Regions from separate parts of the Actinophytocola sp. NPDC049390 genome, predicted to be linked through region 2. Evidence: riboswitches for the same ligand, from Rfam matches in the RefSeq annotation. Region 2 holds a riboswitch; the other holds the start of a gene.

Region 1 (7,793 bases), on a different contig from region 2:
GCTTCCTGCTGCTCGGCTACGGAATCGGGGCGAGCGTCGGCAACTCGCTCGGTGGCCGTGCGGCCGACCGGTTCGGGAGCATGCCGCCGCTGTACGTGTCGCTGGGGGTCGCGGTGGCGCTGCTCGGGACGTTGCCGTTCACCGCGACCACCGTGCCCTCGGCGGCCGTCGTGATGTTCCTGTGGGGCATGTTCACGTGGGCGTACAACCCGCCCGCGCAGAACTTCCTCATCGGGCTCGCACCGGCGAACAGCGGGTTGGTGCTGTCGCTGAACGCGTCCGCGATCTATCTCGGCGTGGGGCTGTCCGGCGTGTTCGGCGGTGTGGTGATCAGCACGGTCGGCATCCGCGCGCTGCCGCCGATCGCGGGCATCGTCGCGCTGCTCGCGGCGGGGCTGCTGGTGCTGGTGTCACGCCCGGTGCGTGCACGCGCCGTCGACGACGGTGGCCAGGACCGGGAGGTCTCGGAGCTCGTCCGGGGGTAGGGCGGCGAGGTCCCGGCCGGCCAGCACCAGGTCGGCCGGGTCGCCCACCGCCACGGTGGTGCCGCGTCCGCCCGTGCCTGCCGCGACCGCGACCTCGAGCGGCAGGCACTGCTCGGGGTGCCAACCGGGCCGGTCGTCGTCGGTGCGGGTGACCGCGGAAGCGATGGCGTCCCACGGGTCGAGCGGCGCGACCGGCGCGTCGGAGCCGAACTCGAGCGTGGCGCCCGCACGGTGCAGGGACCCGAAGGCGTAGGCGCGGTCGGTGCGACCCGGCCAGTGGCGGTCGGCGGCGTCGCGGTCGTCGGGCTGGTGCGCTGGTTGCACGCCGGCGACCACGCCCAGCGCGGCGAACCTCGGCACGTCGGCCGGGGCGAGGAGCTGGGCGTGCTCGATGCGGCCACCGACGCCGAGCCGCTCGAACGCGTCGAGCGCGAGGGCGTTGGCGCGGTCGCCGATCGCATGCAGGGCGAGGCCGATGCCGTTGTCGACGGCCTTGCGGAGAACAGGGAGGAGCTGGTCGAGAGGTTCGAGAAGCTCGCCGTGGTGGCCGCCGTCCGGGTAGTGGTCGTGGCAGTAGGCGGTGCGGGTGTTGAGCGAGCCGTCCATGAAGATCTTCAGCGGGCCGACCGTGAGCCGGTCACCGACCTGGTCGCCGGTCCGCAGACCGCGTTCGATGGTCTCGTCGAGCAGGAACTTGGCGATGACGCACCGGATCCGTGTCGCCGGGGTGCTTCGACGCCGCCAGTCGGCGACCGTGTCGGAGTACTCGTAGTCGGCGATCGTGGTGACGCCGCGTGCCGCGGCCGCCTCGGTGGCGGCGAGCACCCAGCGGTCGGTGACGTCCGTCGAGGGCGTGGGCAGCGCGGCGGTGAGCGCCATGCACTGGTCCTCGATGAACACGCCGGTCGGGTGGTCGACGTTCGCCAGGCGCATGGCGGCGGAGCTGAGCCACAGGGTGTGCAGGTCGTTGCTGAACAGGGCGACCGGCTGGTCCGGGAGCACGCGGTCCAGGAGCGTCTTGTGTGGACGGTCGGGCCAGAGCGCGGCGTGGAAGCCCGCGCCCTGCAGCAGTTCGCCGGGCGCCGCGCCGGCGGCCGCGATCAGGTCCGCCGCGTGCGCCGCCGACGTGGCGTCGGCGAGGGAGACGCGTTGCCGGGAGCTGGCCCACTGCAACAGGTGTGCGTGTGCGTCGACCAGGCCGGGCAGCAGGGTGCCGCCTGCGCCGTCGACGACCTGCGCGCCGTCGACGGGCAGACCGGGTGGTTCGACCGCGACCACCCGGCGCCCCTCCACGCGCACGTCGGCGCGCCGTCCGGTGAACCCGACCGTCACATCACGCAGCAGGAGAGCCATGGGGTCATCCAAGAACACCTGAGCGCCGGAGCGCACGTGTGTGGTGGAACCCACACGATCGGGGACGCTCCCACCGGATCAGAAGTCCTCGTCGAAGGTGACGGTGCCGGTCACCGCCACCTGGTAGGCGGACACGCGGCGTTCGAAGAAGTTCGACAGTTCCTGGACGTCCTGCAGCTCCATGAAGGCGAACGGGTTCCTCGACCCGTACTCCGGTTCGAGACCGAGTGCGGCGAGCCTGCGGTCGGCGACGTGCTGCAGGTACTCACGCATGTCGGACGTGGTGAGCCCGGCGACGCCGCCGGTGAGCAGGTCCTCCGCGAACTGGGCCTCCGCGTCGACGGCCTCGCGGAGCATCTGCCGCACCTGCGCGTGCAGCTCGTCGTCGAACAGGTCCGGCTCCTCGCGGCGCACCGTGTCGACGACGTCGAACGCGAACGCCATGTGCATGGACTCGTCGCGGAACACCCAGTTGGTGCCCGAGGCGAGGCCGTTGAGCAGACCACGGGAACGGAGGAAGTACACGTAGGCGAAGGCACCGTAGAAGAACAGTCCCTCGATGCACGCCGCGAAGCAGATCAGGTTCAGCAGGAACGCCCGCCGGTCCGCCCGGGTCTCGAGCCGGTTCAGGTGCTCGATCGAGTCGATCCACCTGAAGCAGAACTCGGCCTTGTCCCGGATGGACGGGATGTTCTCCACCGCCGCGAACGCGGCCGCTCGTTCCTGCTCGTCGGGCAGGTAGGTGTCGAGCAGCGTCAGGTAGAACTGGACGTGCACGGCCTCCTCGAACAGCTGGCGTGACAGGTAGAGCCTCGCCTCGGGTGCGTTGACGTGCTCGTACAGGTTCAGCACCAGGTTGTTCGCGACGATCGTGTCGCCGGTGGCGAAGAACGCGACGAGCCGGTTGACCAGGTGCCGTTCGGCGTCGGTCAGCTTGGTCAGGTCGGCGAGGTCGGAGTGCAGGTCGACCTCCTCGACCGTCCACGTGTTCCTGATGGCGTCCCGGAAGCGTTCGTAGAACAGCGGGTAGCGCATCGGACGCAGCGTCAGGTCCATGCCGGGGTCGAGCAGCACCTGCTTGCGGGCGGTGTTCTCGAGCGTGGTCACTGGCATGCCTCACAGGACTCGGGGTTCTCCAGGGAGCAGGCGACCGCGTCCGCGGGGACCGCGGTGCTGACGGTCGCCTGCTGGATGCGGGTCGCCGGGCGCGACCGCAGGTAGTACGTGGTCTTCAGGCCGCTCGCCCACGCGTACCGGTACATCGACGACAGCTTCCCGATGGTGGGCGACGCGACGAACAGGTTCAGCGACTGGCTCTGGTCGATGTAGGGACCACGTGCGGCGGCGAGGTCGATCAGCGCGCGCTGCGGCAGTTCCCACGCGGTGCGGAACAGCCGCTTCGCGTCCGCGGGCAGCCCCGCCAGCCCCCGCACCGAGCCGTCGTCGCGCTTGAGCTGGTCGCGAGTGGCCGCCGTCCACAGTCCGTGCTTTTTCAGTTCTGCCACCAGGTACGAGTTGACCTGCAGGAACTCGCCGGACAACGTCTCGCGCTTGAACACGTTGGACACCTGCGGCTCGATGCACTCGAAACAGCCCGCGATCGACGCGATCGTGGCGGTCGGCGCGATCGCCACCAGCAGTGAGTTGCGCAGGCCGTGCTCGGCGACCTTCTCCCGCAGTGCGGCCCACCGGTCGGACTGCTTCGGCGTGATGCCCCACAGATCCGGCTGCAGGTCGCCGCGCGCGGCGCGGGTCTGCGCGTACGCGGGATGCGCGCCGGCGGACGCGGCCAGGTCGGCGGACGTCTCCAGCGCGGTGAGGTAGACCTCCTCGGCGAGCCGTGTCGACAGCGTGCGCGCCTCGTCGCTGTCGAACGGAAGGCGCAGCGCGAAGAACACGTCCTGCAGACCCATCACGCCGAGCCCGACGGGTCGCCACCGCGGGTTGCCGCGCGCGGCTTCCTCGGTGGGGTAGTAGTTGATGTCGATCACGCGGTCGAGGAACGTGACCGCGGTGCGCACGGTGTCCCGCAGCCGCGCCCAGTCGATCTCGCCGTCCGCCACGTGCGCGCCGAGGTTGACCGACCCCAGGTTGCACACCGCGGTCTCGTCGTCGGACGTGACCTCGAGGATCTCGGTGCACAGGTTGGACAGGTGCACGACGTTGCCGGGCTCGGCGGTCTGGTTGCAGGTGCGGTTCGCGGTGTCCTTGAACGTCATCCAGCCGTTGCCGGTCTGGGCGAGCGTGCGCATCATCTTCGCGTACAGGTCGCGCGCCCTGACCGTGCGGACGGCCCGGCCCGCCTGCTCGGCGGCGCGGTACGCCTCGTCGAACGCCTCGCCCCACAGGTCCGGCAGCTCGGGCAGCTCGTCCGGGTCGAACAGCGACCACTCGGCGTCGGTCTCGACCCGGCGCATGAACTCGTCCGGGATCCAGTTGGCGAGGTTGAGGTTGTGCGTGCGGCGCGCGTCCTCGCCGGTGTTGTCCCGCAGCTCCAGGAACTCCTCGATGTCCGGGTGCCACGTCTCGAGGTAGACGCAGGCCGCGCCCTTGCGACGGCCGCCCTGGTTGACCGCGGCGACGGACGAGTCGAGCGTGCGCAGCCAGGGGACGATGCCGTTGGAGTGGCCGTTGGTGCCGCGGATCAGCGCGCCACGCGAGCGGACGCGTGACCACTGGATGCCGATGCCGCCCGCGAACTTCGACAGCCGGGCGACCTGCGCGTACCGCTCGTAGATCGACTCGAGCTCGTCGCGCGGCGAGTCCAGCAGGTAGCAGGAGGACATCTGTGTGTGCCGGGTGCCGGAGTTGAACAGCGTCGGCGAGCCGGGCAGGTACGACAGGCTCGACATGAGCCGGTAGAACCGGATCGCCTCGGCCGGCGTGTGCGACAGTCCACACGCGACGCGAAGGAGCCAGTACTGCGGCCGTTCGAGCACGGTGCGGCTGTTGGGGTGGCGCAGCAGGTAGCGGTCGTGGACGGTGCGCAGCCCGAAGTACTCGAACCGCCGGTCGGCGTCGTGGTCGATGGCGTCGTCGAGCTTGCGCGCGTGCGTGGCGACGAACCTGGCGGTGTCGTCGCCGATCAGGCCGTGGGAGTGGGCGACGCTGATCGACTGGCTGAACGAGTGGATGCCGTGGCCGCGGACCTCCTTGTCGACGTAGGTGGCGAGCAGGCGCGCCGCGAGCTTGGAGTACTCGGGCTCCTCGGCGACCAGCTCGGCGGCGGTCTGGATGGACAGTCGGTCGAGTTCTTCCGTGGTGGCGCCGTCGTAGAGCCCGTTGATCGTCTTCGTGGCTACGCGTTGCGGCGCCACCGCCGGGAGTCCGGTGGCACAGCGCGCGACCGCGCGGACGATCTTGTCGACGTCGACCGGTTCGGTTTCCCCACTGCGTTTCCGGACACGCATGGTGTCCTGGATGGCGGTCACGTGTTCTCCTCGCTTTTCGGGCGCGCGAGAGAACCCCGACCGTTGGGGGTTGTCCCCGCACGCCCTCCCTCGGGGCAAGCGGACTGCACCCGGCCACGGGTGTGGCCGGGGGAGCGGGCAGGTCTTCGGACTTACGGGCAGACGCCTACTGACCGTCGCTTCCCGGACTCACGTCCAGTGCTTCGTGACGGCGTTCGTTCCCGTTCACCGCTGCGGGGCAGTCCCGGACTCCCACCGGGTTCCCTCTTGCGACGACCACCATGGCGCGATGGCCGAACCAGCTCGCGATCACTATACATAGGGTCTTGATCGAGAACAGCACCCATATGTTGTGTCGGCGTGTCGTGTTTCGTGGTTGTCCACAGCTCGCCGGGTTGTCCACAGCCAAGATCGACAACCCCGGGTCTGTCGCCCCCCGCTGGTAGGCTGGCAAGGCGGGTGGCCCCCGGGATCGGGTGGGGCCTGCGATGGCGGCGTTTTCGCGGTTCGGCGGTTTTGCCGGGTGCCGGACGTCCGGTCATGTGCCGCGTACCCGCGGGCACTACTTGAGCAACTGCCTGCGATCGGCGAGTTGTCCACAGGCAAGATCGTCAGCGGCCGTGTTGTCGGTGTCCGCCGGTAGAATTGGCGTCGGGGTGGCCCCCCGGGTTCGGGTGGGGGATGCCTGCGCAACTGTCCTGGGGCTCGGGTTTTCGAGCGTCACTCGCTCCGGCGTGGGACACCGTGCCGATCCGTCAGTCTCGCGTGAGCCGGTGCACCGGCTTCGGGTACGACGGCTGGAACGCCGCGGGCGCGCCGACCGTCGTGCTCGTCGTGCCGCAGGCTGCGTCCGCTGCCCGGACCGCCTCCGCGCACGCCGCGTCCAGCGTCGCTGGTGGCCACGCCACCCGCAGGTTGAACACCGCCCGCGCGTTCGCCGCCGTCGGCGGACCCGGTAGGTCGAGGGTCGGGGCCGCGCCTCCCGACGTCACGCTGCCCTTCGCCATGCCCGCCTCGGTCTCGACGCTGACTTTCGCGTGGCCCACCAACGTGCCCGCCGCCGCGCGGGACAGGGACGCGAGCGCCACCCGCGCCCACCGGCCCGGGGCGAGCGGACCGGTCACCGCGACCTCCTGGTTGAGCCACGCCAGCGCCGCCTCGGCGGCCGCGTACCGGTCGTAGTCCAACTCCTCGTCCGGGCGGTCCTCGGCGCCACCCGCCAGCCAGCGGTCCAGGAGAGCGGTTACCGAACCCGATCGCGCCGAGTACGGGATCACCAGCGCCGACGGGTTGCGCCGGGTCAGGTCCGACACCAGTGCCGGGACGTCCGCGCCCACCAGGTCCACCTTGTTCAGCGCCAGGACGTCGGCCTCCGCCAGTTGGTGTGCGTACAGGTAGGCCGCGTCGTCGTCGAGGCCGGCGGCCCACGCCCGCGCGAAAGCCCGGTACCGCACGGGATCCACGACCGTCGTCAGTGGCGCCACCGTCAGCGTGTCGCCGTGGTAGGCCCGCAGCGGGCGCACCACGGTCGCGCGCAGGTCGGTGCAGCTGCCCACCGCCTCGGCCAGCACGACGTCCGCGCCCGCCTCGACGAGCGTCGTCGTCACCTCGGCGAGATCGCCGAAACGGCAACAGAAACACCCGTCGAGCACCTCGCCCACCGCGTCCGTCAGGGTTCGCGCCAGTCGCGTGTCCACCAGGTCGCACCCCTGGTCGTTGGTGACGATCGCGGGCCGGTGGCCGCGGGCACGCAGCTCCCGTGCGGCCGCCAGGAGGGTCGTGGTCTTCCCGGCACCCAGGAAACCGCTCACCGGGACGAAGATGGCCATGTAATCGATTACCCCACAAGGTCGACGGTGAGGGCGGCGCCGGCTCGCACGGTCGTCGCGGTCGGCAGCGTGACCAGCACCCGGGAGCCCGTCTGCTGGAACGGAGAGCGCTCTCCCCGCACGGTCACGGTGCGGACCCGGCCGTCCACCTCGAACGCCAGCGTCGACAGGCGGACCTTGCCGTACCGCACCTCGATCTCACAGGTCTGCCTGCCGCCGTGCCGCTTCTGCCGGTACAGGCCCCACCCTTCGGCCGCTGTGAACGCCGCGCGGAAGTCGTCCGGCTTGATCTTCGGCGCGAACCCGAGGTGACCCCGTGGGCCGTGGTACTCGTAGCCGCAGACCGCGAGGTACACGCCGTGGCTCATCATCGCCCGCGCGTAGTGGTCGCTGCACTCGATCTCGTTGTACGGGTTGCGTTTCGCGGCGTGGTGCCGGTCGTGCACCGCCCGCGTCACGGCCAGGCCCTCCGCCACCATGCCCGCGCTCACCAGGCCGGCCGCGAACTGGTACTCCTGCCCGGTCCACACCTCGTTGAAGTACCCGACGACCCCACCCGCGCCCGCTTCGGTCGACCCGCCGTGCGGCCACGTGCACATCAGCGTGCCCGCCTCGCCCGGCATCGCGTACACGCGCGGGTCCGGGATGCCCGGCGGCCGGTACGACGCCGCGTCCGGTACGAAGTTGTTTCGGAAAACGCTCTCCAACGCGGTCCT
Region 2 (7,793 bases):
GCACCCCGGCCCGCCGCCGTGCTGGGGCTGCCGGTCGGGTTCGTCGGCGCGGCGGAGTCCAAAGTGGCGCTGGCGGAGTACGGCGTGCCGTACCTGGTGGTGCACGGCAGGCGCGGCGGCAGCGCGATGGCCGTGGCCGCCGTCAACGCGATCGCGAGTGAGCGGGAGTGACGCCGATGAGCACGGGCACCCTGTACGGCGTCGGTCTCGGTCCCGGCGACCCGGAGCTGATCACCATCAAGGCGGCGCGGTTGATCGCGGCGGCGGACGTGATCGCCTACCACAGCGCACGGCACGGCCGGAGCATCGCGCGGGGCGTCGCGGCCGCGCACCTGCGGGGCGACCAGATCGAGGAGCAGCTGGTCTACCCGCTGACCGTGGAGACGACCGACCACCCGGGCGGGTACCGCGGCGCGATCGCGGACTTCTACACCGAGAGCGCCGCCAAGCTCGCCGCGCACCTGGACGCGGGCCGGGACGTGGTGCTGCTGTGCGAGGGCGACCCGCTGTTCTACGGCTCCTACATGCACATGCACACCCGGCTCGCCGGGCGCTACCCGACCGAGGTGGTGCCGGGCGTGACATCGGTGAGCGGTGCCGCGGCGGTCACCCGGCGGCCGCTGGTCGAGGGCGAGGAGGTGCTGACGGTCCTGCCCGGCACGCTGCCGCCCGAGGTGTTGACGGAGCGGCTCGCGGGCACGAACCCGGTGGCCGTGCTGAAGTTGGGCCGCAACTTCGAGAAGGTGCGCAAGGCGCTCACGGACGCGGGCAGGCTCGACGACGCCGTGTACGTGGAACGGGCCACCTGGGAGGCGCAGCGGGTCGCGCCGCTGTCCGAAGTGGACCCCGACACCGTGCCGTACTTCGCGCTGGCGTTGCTGCCGAGCGGGCTGGCGATCGACCCGGCACCGGCGCCCGCACGTGCCGCCGGTCCCGGTGAGGTGGCGGTGGTCGGGCTCGGTCCGGCCGGCCGGCCGTGGCTGACCCCGGAGGCGCAGGAGGCGCTGGCGTGGGCGGACGACCTGGTCGGCTACGGCCCGTACCTGGACCGCGTGCCGCCGAACCCGAGGCAGCGCAGGCACGCGTCGGGCAACACGGTGGAGGCCGAGCGGGCGGCGCTCGCGCTGGCGCTGGCGCGGGACGGGTCGCGGGTGGTCGTGGTGTCCTCCGGTGACCCCGGCGTGTTCGCGATGGCCAGCGCGGTGCTGGAGGTGGCGGACGACCCGCGGTGGGCGGACGTGCCGGTGCGGGTGGTGCCGGGGTTGACGGCCGCGCAGGCGGTGGCGAGCCGCGCGGGTGCGCCGCTGGGGCACGACTTCTGCACGTTGTCGCTGTCGGACCGGCTCAAGCCGTGGGACGTGATCGCGTCCCGGCTGGCGGCGGCCGCGGCGGCGGACTTCGTGGTCGCGATCTACAACCCCGCGTCCCGCAGCCGCCGCGAACAGCTGGTGGCGGCGAAGGAGCTGCTGCTCGGCCACCGTCGCGGCGACACCCCGGTGATCATCGGACGGGACGTCGGCGGCCCGGCGGAGACGATCGAGATCGTGCCGCTGGCGGAGTTGGATCCCGCCACCGTGGACATGCGGTGCCTGCTGATCGTGGGCTCGTCGCGGACCCGGCTGACCGAGCTGCCCGACGGGACGCGACGGGTGTTCACCCCTCGGCACTACCCAGCCAGCTGAGGACCTCGTCGACGGTCGCCACGACGGGCACGTCCGGCAGCGCGGGCCTGCGCACGACGATGACCGGGACGCCCAGTTCGCGGGCCACGGTGAGCTTGGCCGCGGTGTGGTCGCCACCGGAGTCCTTGGTGACGAGGAGGTCGACGTCGTGCGTGGTCATCAGTGTGCGCTCGCCGTCCACTGTGTACGGACCGCGGGCGAGGACCAGCTCCTTGCGGGCCGGTAGCGGCAGGCCGGGCGGGTCGACGCAGCGGATGAGGAACCACCGGTCGGACCGGGCGAACGCGGCGAGGCCCTGCCGTCCGGTGGTGAGGAAGACGCGCCGGCCGAGCCCGGGGATCATCGCGGCGGCCTCGGTGAGGGAGTCGGCCCAGTGCCAGTCGTCGCCGGGGCCCGGCCGCCACCCCGGCCGCCGCAGGAGGACGTGTGGGACACCGGCGTACCGGGCGGCCTTGGCGGCGGCGGCGCTGATGCGCTCGGCGAAGGGGTGCGTGGCGTCGACGAGGGCGGTGACCTTCTCGGCGACGAGCCAGTCGGCGAGCCCCTGCGGCCCACCGAACCCGCCGACGCGTACCTCGCCGGCCGGGAGGCGGGGTCGCTGTACCCGCCCGGCGAGGGTGGAGATGACGCGCGTGCCCCGCCGCCCGGCGAGTTCGGCGGCCAGTTCGCGGGCTTCCCGGGTGCCCCCGAGGATCGCGACGCACCGGTTCACCGGCCACCTCCGCCCCGATGGCGCAACCCGTGTCGGTGCCCGCTGGTAGCGTGAAAACCGGGGGACCCCCAGGCCGATTGAATGGACCGTTCAATCGGCCACCGCCGGGGAGAGGCTCCGCACGCCCCCGGGGTCACGCGCCGGGTGGGGCGACCGGCGTACCAACCTGATGGCAGGCTGGGCACGTGAGCACGCCCCTGCGCCGCGGCTGGACCACCGGCGCCTGCGCGACCGCGGCCGCCAAGGCCGCGTGTACCGCGCTGCTCACCGGCGAGTTCCCCGACCCCGTGCGGATCCGCCTCCCCAAGGGGCACACGCCGTCCTTCACGCTGACCCAGACCGCGCGTACCGCCGACGCCGCCATGGCCGCCGTCGTCAAGGACGCGGGCGACGATCCCGACGTCACGCACGGCGCCACCATCCGGGCTACCGTCCGCCACGGGCCGCCGGGCAGCGGCGTGACGTTCCACGCGGGTCCCGGCGTCGGCACCGTCACCAAGCCCGGCCTTCCGCTCCCCGTCGGCGAACCGGCCATCAACCCCGTGCCGCGCGAGCTGATCCGCGCGGCGATCGCCGAGGCCGGTGGCACCGACATCGCCGTCGAGATCTCCGTGGACGACGGGGAGGAGCTGGCCAAACACACGTGGAACCCGCGCCTCGGCATCCTGGGCGGACTGTCCATTCTGGGCACCACGGGCGTGGTGATCCCCTACTCCTGCTCCGCCTGGATCGACAGCATCCGCCGCGGGGTCGACGTCGCCCGCGCCGCCGGGCACCGGCACGTGGCCGCCTGCACCGGCAGCACGTCGGAGAAGGCCGTCGCGCAGCTGTACGGCCTGCCCGAGGACGCCCTGCTCGACATGGGTGACTTCGCGGGCGCCGCCCTCAAGTACCTGCGCCGCCACCCCGTCGACCGGCTCACCATCGCCGGTGGTTTCGCGAAGCTGTCCAAGCTCGCCGACGGGCACCTCGACCTCCACTCCGGACGGTCGCGGGTCGACCTCGACCGCCTCGCCGCCCGTGCGGGCCTGCCTCACCTCGCCACCGCCAACACCGCGATGGAGGCACTGCAGCTCGCCCAGCGGGCCGGGGTGCCGCTCGCCGACCGGGTCGCCGAGGCCGCGCGCCACGAAGCGGCGAAAGTCCTCGCGGGAGCGCCGGTCGACGTGGACGTCCTGGTCATCGACCGCTCCGGACGCCTGGCCGGACGCGCGTCGTCGAGTACAGGTGCGAGTCCGGGAAGCCCTCCGCCGTGAGCACCTCGCCCACGATGATCACCGCGGTGCGGCGCACGCCCGCCTCGTGGACCAGCGCCGCGATCGTCGCGAGGGTGCCGCGCAGCACCACCTCGTCCGGCCGCGACGCGTACGCCACCACGGCGACCGGGCAGTCCGGCCCGTAGTTCGGCAGCAGCTCATCGACGACCTGGTCGATCCGCTGCACGGCCAGGTGCAGCACCATCGTCGACCGCGACCGGCCCAGCGTCGCCAGGTCCTCCCCCGGTGGCATGGCGGTGGCACGCGCGGAGATCCTGGTCAGCACGACGGTCTGGCCGACACCCGGCACGGTCAGCTCACGGCCGAGCGTCGCCGCGGCGGCCGCGAACGCGGGCACGCCCGGCACGATCTCGTACGGCACCCCCTCGGCGTCCAGCCGCCGCGCCTGCTCGGCGACCGCGCTGAACACGGACGGGTCGCCGGAGTGCAGCCGCACCACGTCGTTGCCGCGCCGGTGTTCCGCGACCAGCTCCGCGATGATCTGGTCCAGCGTCAGGTCGGCGGTGTCCACGAGCCGTGCGCCGTCCGGACAACCGGCCAGCACCTCGGCGGGCACCAGGCTGCCCGCGTACAGGCACACCGGCGTCGACGCGATCAGCCGCTGCGCCCGCACCGTGATCAGGTCCGCCGCGCCCGGCCCCGCCCCGACGAAGTGCACGGTCATGAGGTCTCCTCTCTCGTCACGACCCACTGTGTCACCGGCATCATCGGCTTCCACGCGGTGAACCCGCCCACCGGTGCGGCGCGGCTCACCTCGATCCTCGTCAGCGTGCCACCGAGCGCGGCGTGCCACCGGGTCAGCACCGCCTCGGACTCGAGCGTCACCGCGTTCGCCACGAGACGTCCGCCCGTGCGCAGCGCCGCCCAGCAGGCCTCGACGACGCCGTCGCCGGTCAGCCCGCCGCCGACGAACACCGCGTCCGGCCGGGGCAGGTCCGCGAGCGCGGCCGGTGCCCGGCCCTCGACCACCCGCAGTCCCGGGACCCCCAGCAGCCCCGCGTTGCGGTGGATCCCGGCGGCGCGTTCCGGCCGGGACTCGACGGCGACCGCGGCGCAGGACGGGTGCGTCCGCAGCCACTCGATCGCGATGCTGCCCGCACCCGCGCCGACGTCCCACAGCAGCTGTCCCGGCAGCGGAGCCAGCGCGGCGAGCGTGATCGCGCGGACCTCCCGCTTGGTGAGCTGGCCGTCGTGGTCGTAGGCGTCGTCGGGCAGGCCGGGGGTGCGACCGAGCGGGGTGACGCCGGGGGCGGCGCGGCAGTCGAGTGCGACCACGTTCAACGAACCCGCAGCCCCCGACCAGGTCGCCGCGGTGCCGTCGTGCCGTCGTTCGTCCGGGCCGCCGAGGTCGTCGAGCACCGTCATCGCGGTCGGGCCGAAACCGCGGTCGGTCAGCAGCGCGGCCACCTCGGCGGGGGTGTCGGCACCGGCGGACAGCACGAGCATCCGCCGGTGCGGCAACGGGATCAGCGACGACACCGGCCGCCCGACGAGGTTCACGACATCGACGTCCTCGGCGGGCCAGCCCAGCCGCGCGCACGCGAGCGACGCCGACGACACGTGCGGGTGGACGCGCACCCGGCTCGCGCCGAGCAGCCGCACCAGCGTGCCGCCGATGCCGAAGAACATCGGGTCGCCGCTCGCCAGCACGCACACCTGTCGCCCGGCGTGCTCGGTGAGCAGCGGTTCGACGGCTGGCAGGAGCGGCGACGGCCACGTGACACGCGTCGCACCGCCGTCCGGCAGCAGCGCGAGCTGGCGCGTGCTGCCGATCACGACTTCGGCGCCTGCCACGGCGTTCCTGGCCGGCGCGGTGAGTCCGGTCCAGCCGTCGGCGCCGATCCCGACCACGGTGATGGGTTCCACGACCGGGCACCGTAATCGACTTTCGGCGCGGTGTCTGACACGATGCGAGGGAACGAACAGCGAGGTGCGCGAGGAAACCAGCGCGAATCTGGTGCGGTCCCGCCACTGTGAGCCGAAGAGATTCGGTGAGCCAGACACTCGTCCCCCGCTGCGGAACCGACTCGGGCGCGGACCCGGGGAAGGATCGCGCATGACCTCGGGCTACCCGTTCTCAGCCGTCGTCGGCCACGACGACCTGCGTCTCGCTCTCCTGCTCAACGCCGTCCACCCCGCCATCGGCGGCGTGCTCGTGCGGGGTGAGAAGGGCACCGCGAAGTCGACCGTCGTGCGTGGACTCGCCGCGTTGCTGCCCGCCGTCGTCGTGGTCGAGGGCTGCCGGTTCAGCTGCGACCCGGCCGCACCCGATCCCGCCTGCCCCGACGCGCCGCACGACGGCGCCGCCACGACCACGCCCGCCCGGCTCGTCGAGCTGCCGGTGGGTGCCACCGAGGACCGGCTCGTCGGGTCACTCGACCTGGAACGTGCGCTGACCGCCGGAGTACGGGCCTACCAGCCGGGTCTGCTCAGCGCGGCGCACCGCGGTGTCCTGTACGTCGACGAGGTGAACCTGCTGCACGACCACCTGGTGGACCTGCTGCTCGACGCCGCCGCCATGGGCCGCGCGCACGTCGAGCGGGACGGCGTCTCGGTGTCGCACGCCGCGTCGTTCCTGTTGGTGGGCACGATGAATCCCGAGGAGGGTGAGCTGCGGCCGCAGCTGCTGGACCGGTTCGGCCTCACCGTGGAGGTGGCGGCGGCGCGGGACGTGGCCGTGCGCACGGAGGTGATCCGGCGGCGGCTCGCGTTCGAGGCGGACCCGTCCGGGTTCGCGGCGCGGTGGGCGGCGGAGGACGCGGCGCTGGTGCGGCGGATCACCACGGCACGCGCCGCGCTGCCGTCGGTGCGGCTGCCGGATGCCGAGGTACGCAGGATCGCCGCCTTGTGCGCGTCGTTCGACGTGGACGGCATGCGCGCGGACCTCGTCGTGGCACGGGCCTCGGTGGCGCACGCGGCGTGGCGCGGCGCGGGCGAGGTCGCCGCACAGGACGTCGAGGCGGCCGCGCGCCTGGCGCTGCCGCACCGCAGGCGGCGCGACCCGTTCGACGAGCCGGGCATCGACGAAGAGCAGCTCCAGCAAGCGTTGCGGGACGCCGATCCCGACCCGCCACCGGACGACGACCCTGGTGGTGGCCCGGGTTCCGGCGGCGACCCCGCCGATTCCACAGCGGACCCGTCGGGGACGCCGAACAGCGGCAACGGGAACACCACCCAGCCCGCCGCGACACCGGATCCCGCGTTCCAGGCGCGGCTCTTCTCCGTCGACGGCGTCGGCGAAGGCGCCCCGGGCCGCCGTTCCCGCGCCCGCTCGGGTTTCGGCCGCACACTGCGCGCCACACGGGGACGCGGCCACGGCCTGCACCTCGTCGGCACGCTCGCCGCCGCCGCGCCACACCAGCTCGCCCGCGGCCGGAGCGGACCCGGCATCGTGCTGTGGCGCGGTGACGTCCGCCGTGCCGTGCGGGAAGGCAAGGAGAGCAACCTCGTCCTGTTCGCGGTGGACGCGTCCGGGTCGATGGCGGCGCGCAAGCGGATGTCGGCCGTCACCGGGGCGGTGGTCTCGCTGCTGCTCGACGCCTACCAGCGCCGCGACAAGGTCGGTCTCGTCACGTTCCGCGGCGGCTCCGCCGACCTCGTGCTGCCGCCCACGTCGTCGGTGGAGGCGGCCGTCGCCCGGTTGCGGCGCCTGTCCACCGGTGGCCGCACCCCGCTCGCCGACGGGTTGCTCCGCGCGCACCGAACCCTGGCCACGGAACGGTTGCGCGACCCGAGACGGCGACCGCTGCTCGTGGTCGTCACCGACGGCCGCGCCACCGTGCCGCTGCGCGCGGACCCGGTGGCCGACGCCATGCAGGCCGCCGGGCTGCTGGCCGGGGACGGGGTCGCGAGCGTGGTCGTCGACTGCGAACGCGGCCCGGTCCGGCTCGGCATCCCCGCCAGGCTCGCGCACGCGCTGAACGGCGCCCACGTGCGGCTCGACGAGCTGTCCGCCGACCACGTCACCGGCGTGGTGCGTGCCGCCAGGAGCGTCGCCTGATGCCGCAGGGGAAACCCGAGGCGGTCCCCGACGACGGGCTCACCACCCGTCAGCGCCGCAACCGGCCGCTGCTGATCGTCCACACCGGACCGATGAAGGGCAAGTCCACGGCCGCGTTCGGG

What was found. A riboswitch is a leader RNA that binds a small molecule or an ion and turns the genes downstream of it on or off. The one in region 2 is predicted to bind cobalamin.
Region 1: another riboswitch for cobalamin. It lies ahead of ACIBVP_RS30450 (ribonucleoside-diphosphate reductase subunit alpha); the one in region 2 lies ahead of ACIBVP_RS08105 (putative cobaltochelatase).

What each region holds. Positions count from the first base shown of each region.
Region 1 is NZ_JBITMQ010000012.1:146,751-154,543, forward strand. It holds gene ACIBVP_RS30435 (MFS transporter) at 1-485, shown strand, start outside; gene ACIBVP_RS30440 (amidohydrolase) at 411-1,838, opposite strand; gene ACIBVP_RS30445 (ribonucleotide-diphosphate reductase subunit beta) at 1,917-2,945, opposite strand; gene ACIBVP_RS30450 (ribonucleoside-diphosphate reductase subunit alpha) at 2,942-5,269, opposite strand; cobalamin riboswitch at 5,368-5,566, opposite strand; gene ACIBVP_RS30455 (GTP-binding protein) at 6,004-7,077, opposite strand; gene ACIBVP_RS30460 (GH116 family glycosyl hydrolase) at 7,086-7,793, opposite strand, start outside.
Region 2 is NZ_JBITMQ010000002.1:410,215-418,007, forward strand. It holds gene ACIBVP_RS08075 (precorrin-8X methylmutase) at 1-171, shown strand, start outside; gene ACIBVP_RS08080 (precorrin-2 C(20)-methyltransferase) at 177-1,682, shown strand; gene ACIBVP_RS08085 (cobalt-precorrin-6A reductase) at 1,654-2,394, opposite strand; gene ACIBVP_RS08090 (cobalt-precorrin-5B (C(1))-methyltransferase) at 2,580-3,650, shown strand; gene cobM (precorrin-4 C(11)-methyltransferase) at 3,574-4,335, opposite strand; gene cbiE (precorrin-6y C5,15-methyltransferase (decarboxylating) subunit CbiE) at 4,332-5,537, opposite strand; cobalamin riboswitch at 5,569-5,699, shown strand; gene ACIBVP_RS08105 (putative cobaltochelatase) at 5,728-7,671, shown strand; gene cobO (cob(I)yrinic acid a,c-diamide adenosyltransferase) at 7,671-7,793, shown strand, end outside.